2 regions of the Mesorhizobium sp. M0833 genome follow, and region 1 is predicted to be linked to the other one. Evidence: predicted binding sites of a transcription regulator. Region 1 holds the regulator's gene; the other holds the start of a gene.

Region 1 (3,412 bases):
GCCGCATAGATGAAGGCAGGCGCGCCCGGGCCGCCATTCAGATATTTATAGGTGCAGCCAACGGCAAAATCGGCGTTGGCTTTGTCGAGTTCGACTGGCATCGCGCCGGCGGTGTGGCAGAGATCCCAGACGATCATCGCCCCGGCTTCCTGGGCCCTGCGCGTCAGCGCCGGCATGTCGCGCAGTTCGCCCGATTTGTAGTTGACGTGGTTGACCAGCACCACGGCGGTGCGTTCGTCGATCAGCTCCTCAATGGTCGGCGCGTCGACCCCCGAGAGGTGCAGCAGCGCATCTTTTCGCGTCGAAACCACACCCTCCGCCATGTAGAGGTCTGTCGGAAAACTATCGCCCTCGGCGACGATGGCCTGCCGCTCCGGTCGCATGGCCATGGCTGCGTGCAACAGCTTGTAGATGTTGACCGACGTCGTGTCGCAGACCACCGTCTGGCCGGCCGCGGCGCCGATCAGGCGCCCGAGCTGGTCGCCAAGTTCAAGCGGCATGTTGAACCAGCCGGCCGTGTTCCATGCGCGGATGAGATCATGCGACCATTCTTCGGTCGCGGCCTTGTACAGTTCATCGAAAGCGGCACGTGAAGCAGCTCCTAGCGAATTGCCGTCGAGATAGATCACTCCTTGCGGCAGCACAAAGCGGTCACGTATCGCGCGCAGCGGATCCGCGGCATCCATCGCCTTTACGGCCACGAGATCGGGAATTCCCGTCATGATTTGCCTGCTCCCCCAAAATCCAACGCAACGCCGGACACGCATCAACTGTTCTTCCATTACCGGGTAGCGCGTAGCAAGGCTCCACCGGCGAGAAGCAGCCTGACTAGGCGGTGGAAACCGGGACTTAACCCCGAGGTTGGCGCTTTGAGTTCGTTTCGTTCACGGTGCATTGACCAAACCGCACATTCGATAGGGGTTCACTTCCGTGCCCTTTGCCGGCGGACGGCCGATGCCAATGCGCCCTTCCGGGACGCCAGAAGGGCGCAAACGAAAGCAGAATCAAGGCGATGAGGCTCGCGGCGGCGAAAATACGGTACGCCGGTAGGGGACGTCGTTTGTTTCCCGAGCCTTAACGTATTCATTAAACTTTAAACAGTTGCGGAACACAACTGGAACAGATAGTGTCTGTTCTGGGTTTGTTTTCTGATTCTGTTGGGGGTCGCTATGCTGACACGCAAACAACACGAACTGCTTATGTTCATCCACGAAAGGTTGAAGGAAAGCGGTATCCCACCTTCCTTCGACGAGATGAAGGAAGCGCTCGACCTGGCTTCCAAATCCGGAATCCACCGACTGATTACGGCGCTGGAGGAGCGCGGCTTCATTCGCCGTTTGCCCAACCGGGCCCGTGCGCTGGAGGTACTACGCCTGCCTGACTCGATCGCCCCCGGCCTCAATGCGGCACGCAAGTTCTCGCCGAGTGTCATCCAGGGCAGTCTTGGGCAAGGTGCCCCTCGGCAGGGCAAGCCGACATCGTCGCGCGTCCCTGCAGCCGGCAATGACGACGATGTCGTCGCCGCCGTTTCGATCCCGGTAATGGGCCGCATCGCCGCTGGTGTGCCGATCGATGCTATCCAGCACCAGACGCATTCGATTTCGGTGCCGCCGGATATGATCATGGGCGGCGAGCATTATGCGCTCGAGGTCAAAGGCGATTCGATGATCGAGGCTGGCATTTTCGACGGCGACACGGTGATCATCCGCAACGCCGATACGGCGAGCCCCGGTGAGATCGTGGTGGCCCTGGTCGACGAGGAGGAAGCGACGCTGAAGCGGTTCCGCCGCAAGGGCGCCTCGATCGCCCTGGAGGCCGCCAATCCGGCCTACGAGACGCGCATCTTCGGACCAGACAGGGTCAAGGTGCAGGGCAAGCTCGTTGGGCTGATCCGCCGCTACTGAGTTGCGCCCTTGGTGCCGGCTTTTGGATTGTCGGCCCTGCGGTATGGCGGCAGGCCGCGCGCCGGGCGTGAAAATTTCCGCTGCACGTGCCAAGGCCGGTATGATTTTTCGACGGCGAAGCGGATTTCGGCGCGTGTTGCCGCTTGTGGATCGAAATAGACGGCCGCACTTCCCGCGCGCGCCAGTTGCCGTTTGGTGACGACGAGGACCAGCCGGTCGTAGTAGCAAGGATTATGGGCTGTGGCGTCGTCGATGACGATCAAGCTGGCGAAGGCGCAGGCTGGCCGTGCGGTATCGCGGTCCTTGGCTTGCGCAATGATCGCGCCGGATGGATGCCTGGCGAGGCAGAGACCGTCCGTGCAAATGAACGGCATGCCCGGCGGTAGGTCGGCCGGATCGGCAATGTCGAATTGCGGATCGTTCTTTCCAGGTGTTTCCGGCGCGACGATAGCCTCTGATGTGAGCGCGCGTTTCCAGTTGTCGATGGTGAACTCATTCGGGCGTGCCCGGTTGACCGCGAGCTCACCGCTGCCGATCGGCAGCGCGACCAGCCGTGCGTCCTCCGAGATCAATACGTCGGGTACGCGCGTCTGCGTTGTCGTTAGCAAGCCGGCGAGCGCAAAAGGAAGTGCCGCGAGCCGCAACCAGGTCGTCGCCATGCTGGCAATGACGAGGGCGATCGTCACCAAAAGGACAGATCTCAGCGAAATCAGTCCGACCGCATCGATCGGCGAGCGCTCGGAGATCCACCCGGACAGGGCGATCATCGCCGTCAGCCCCTTGCCCATCACGTAGAGGAAAGGCCCATCCGCGCCGAACGGCATCGCCAGCGCGCTGAGCACGGCGAAGGGCATGACGACCAGTGAGACGATAGGCATGATGGCCAGATTGGCGAACAGGCTGAGCGGCGCTACGCGCTGGAAATGCCATATGGCGAAAAGCGCCGTGGCGCTCCCTGCAATGATCGAGGTCATCGCCAGGCCGCCCATGCCCAGCAGGACCTTTCGAGTGGCCAAGCGTAGCGGCGATCGCCGGGGCGGCGGCGTGGTGGCCCTGCCGGTGCGGTAATCGGACCAGCCGGCATAGGCGCCGACAAGGGCCGCCGTCGCGGCGAAGGACATCTGGAAGCTCGGACCGACCACCTCGTGCGGCGACACTACGATGACCGCGATGGCCGAGATCGCCAGATTGCGCATGGTGAGCGCGGCCCGGTCGAACAGCACGGCGATGAGCATCACCGCCAGCATGATGAAGCTGCGTTCGGCCGCCACCACAACGCCGGAAAAGACGAGGTACGCCGCAATCGAAAAAAGCGCGGCGGCTGCGGCATATTTCTTGACCGGCCGTCGCGATGAGAAGTCGGGAAACAACGCAAAGGCGCCGCGCAGCAGCGCCATGATGGTGCCGGCGACCAACGCCATATGCAGCCCCGAGATGGAGATGATGTGGTAGATGCCTGTACGCCGCATCGCTTCGTTGATCTCCTCGGGAATGCCGGCGCGCACGCC
Region 2 (3,412 bases), on a different contig from region 1:
ATCGTCGACCCGCGCCATATCGAAATCCAGGTGCTCGCCGACGCGCATGGCAGCACGCTCTATCTCGGCGAGCGCGAATGCTCGATCCAGCGCCGCAACCAGAAGATCGTGGAGGAGGCGCCGTCGCCGTTCCTCGACGCCAAGACCCGCAAAGCCATGGGCGAGCAGTCGGTGGCGCTGGCCAAGGCCGTCGACTATCAGAGCGCCGGCACGGTCGAGTTCATCGTCGACAGCGACAAGAACTTCTATTTCCTGGAAATGAACACGCGGCTGCAGGTCGAGCATCCGGTGACGGAGCTCATCACCGGCATCGACCTGGTCGAGCAGATGATCCGCGTGGCGGCCGGCGAAAAGCTCGCCATCAAGCAGAGCGACGTCAAGCTGAACGGCTGGGCGGTGGAAAGCCGCCTCTATGCCGAAGATCCGTATCGCAATTTTTTGCCGTCGATCGGCAGGCTGACGAAGTATCGGCCGCCCGAGGAAGGAAAATTCGGCGACATCGTTATCCGCAACGATACCGGCGTCACCGAAGGCTCGGAAATCTCGATGTTCTATGACCCGATGGTCGCCAAGCTGTGCACCTGGGCGCCAACGCGGCTGGCGGCGATCGACGTCATGTCGGAAGCGCTGGACAGTTTCGTCGTCGACGGCATCGAGCACAACATACCGTTCCTGGCGGCGCTGATGCAGCATCCGCGCTGGCGAGAAGGTCAGATATCGACCGGGTTCATCGCCGAGGAGTATCCCGACGGCTTCGCGCCCATTGCGCCGAACAGTGAAGAAAACGCGGTACTGGCCGCGATCGCAACCGCGGTCGAACTGCTGCGCCGCGACCGGCTCGACCGGCTGGGCGGGCGGCTGGCGCCGCATTCCGGCGCGTTGAAACGCGATTGGGTGGTGAAGATCGGCCCGGACTATCTTTCGGTCGCCATCGTCGAAGGGATGATTTCCATTCCGATGGAGCTCGACCTCACAATCGACGGCAAGGCACTGACCGTGAACTCCGACTGGCGGCCGGGCGATCTCATCTGGCGCGGCACGGTCGGCGGCCGCAAGGTCGCGGCGCAGGTCAGGCCGGTGCTGAACGGGTTCCGCATCGCCTGGAAAGGCATCTCGGTGACAGCCCGCGCCATGCTGCCGCGCACCGCCGAACTCGAAAGGCTGATGCCGGAAAAAGTGGCGCCGGATACCTCGAAGATGCTGCTTTGCCCGATGCCTGGCCTCGTCGTGTCGATCGCCGTTGCCGAGGGGCAGGAGGTCAAGGCCGGCGAGACGCTTGCCGTGGTCGAAGCGATGAAGATGGAGAACGTGCTGCGCGCCGAGCGCGACCTCATCGTCTCGAAGCTCAACGCCAAGCCCGGCGACAGCCTTGCCGTCGATGCGGTGATCATGGAATTCGCGTGAGGCTGTAATCTGCTTGAGGTTGGCGGGACGGAGGGGGAGCGAGGGAACGCGATCCTGCAATTGGTTGAGCACGCTCGCTTGAGGAGGGACAAGGCGAGGGGCGTGCGGAATTCGCTTTTTTTGCCCTCACAACGTATTTTGTTCTTGCTTTGTGCCGGCAGCTATGCTAATAATTTGCATATGGTGCTAAATGGCTCCAACGACCCGCCCGCTGTGGCGGGTTTTGTGTTTCCGGCCTGAGGTTGGCGGGACTGCGCCCCTCTCTGTCCTGCCGGACATCTCCCCCACGAGGGGGGAGATCGGCAGCTTCGGCGGTTGCTCTAAACGTCCAAAGCCCCAATCGCTTCTGCTGGACTCGTGTTACCCGGTGCCGGACAATACATCTTGATCGACTGAGTCCCTGTTAGGCGGCGCGAAAAAAACATGGCGGATGAGAGACTTCCACGCGATCCCTTGCTGCGCGAGGCCTATGCAAAGGCATCGCGGGCAGAGGCGGCGGCGCGTCGGTTCATTCATCTGCGCGTGCATTCGGCCTATTCGCTGCTCGAAGGTGCCTTGCAGCTCGGGAAGATCGTCGGCCATGCGGTGCAGGACGAATGCCCGGCAATCGCCGTCACGGACACCAACAATCTGTTCGGTGCGCTGGAATTCGCGCAAAAGGCAGTGAAGGACGGCATCCAGCCGATCATCGGCTGCCAGATCGACCTCGCCTTTTCCGGTGAGGCGAACGACAGCCAGCGCGACCGCAGGCGGCAGGGGCCGGAGATGCGGCCGGTGGTCCTGATCGCCGCCACCGAGGCCGGCTACGGCAATCTGGTCAGGCTGGTCAGCCGCGTCTACCTCGAGACACCGCCCGGCGAGGCGGTGCATCTGACGAGCGAGATGCTGCAGGGCCATTCCGACGGTCTGATCTGCCTTACCGGCGGGCCGCGCGGTCCGATCGGCAATGCCTTGAAAGAGGACCGCCGTGAACTAGCCGAGACCCGGCTGCTGGCGCTCAAGGGCCTGTTCGGCGACCGGCTCTATGTCGAACTGGAACGGGTCTCCGGCTACGACCGCGCGATCGAGCAGTCGTCGGTCGATCTCGCCTACCGCCACGATCTGCCGCTGGTTGCCACCAACGAAGCGTTTTTCTTCTCTCGTGAAGACTATGAGGCGCATGACGCCCTGATCGCCATCGCCGAAGGTTCCGTGGTTGCGGCCGATAATCGCCGCCGCCTGTCGCCCGACAATTTCCTGAGAAGCCAGGCCGACATGGCGAGGCTGTTCGCCGACCTGCCGGAAGCGATCGACAACACCGTCGAGATCGCACTGCGCTGCTCCTACTACCCGAAGACACGAAACCCGATCCTGCCGCGCTTTGCCGGCCGCGATGTCGCCGACGCCGATGCAGCGGTCAAGGCGGAGGCGCAGGAGCTTGCCAGGCAGGCGCATGAAGGGCTGGAGGCGCGGCTGGCGGCGCACGGGCCGACGCCCGGCTATACAGTCGAGCAATATCGCGAGAGGCTGGATTTCGAGCTCGGGGTCATCGAGAAGATGAAATATCCCGGCTATTTCCTGATCGTTGCCGACTTCATCAAATGGGCCAAGGCGCAAGGCATTCCGGTCGGCCCGGGCCGCGGATCAGGCGCCGGCTCGCTGGTCGCGTATTCGACGACCATCACCGACATCGATCCGCTGCGTTTTTCGCTGCTGTTCGAGCGCTTCCTCAATCCCGATCGCGTGTCGATGCCCGACTTCGACATCGACTTCTGCCAGGACCGGCGCGAGGAGGTCATCCGCTACGTCCAGCAGAGATACGGCCGCGACCAGGTCGGCCAGATCATCACCTTCGGTACCCTGCAGGCGCGCGCCGTGCTGCGCGACGTCGGCCGCGTGCTGCAGATGCCTTACGGGCAGGTCGACAAGCTGAGCAAGATGGTGCCGTCGAACCCGGCCAATCCGGTCAAGCTCGCCGACGCCATCGCCAACGAGCCGCGCTTTGCCGAGGAGGCCGAGCGCGAGCCGA

The links. The regulator LexA, encoded in region 1, represses DNA repair genes until DNA is damaged. The targets are predictions, from matches to a motif close to TGTTCNNNNTGTGTTCNG.
Region 2: the regulator LexA is predicted to act here: its motif matches at 1,544-1,561, upstream of dnaE (DNA polymerase III subunit alpha).

The regions. Positions count from the first base shown of each region.
Region 1 covers NZ_JAMYOQ010000013.1:45,538-48,949, reverse strand. The annotation lists gene kynU (kynureninase) at 1-722, opposite strand, end outside; gene lexA (transcriptional repressor LexA) at 1,170-1,904, shown strand; gene NKH98_RS16690 (ComEC/Rec2 family competence protein) at 1,898-3,412, opposite strand, start outside.
Region 2 covers NZ_JAMYOQ010000006.1:192,362-195,773, forward strand. The annotation lists gene NKH98_RS09740 (acetyl-CoA carboxylase biotin carboxylase subunit) at 1-1,404, shown strand, start outside; gene dnaE (DNA polymerase III subunit alpha) at 1,828-3,412, shown strand, end outside.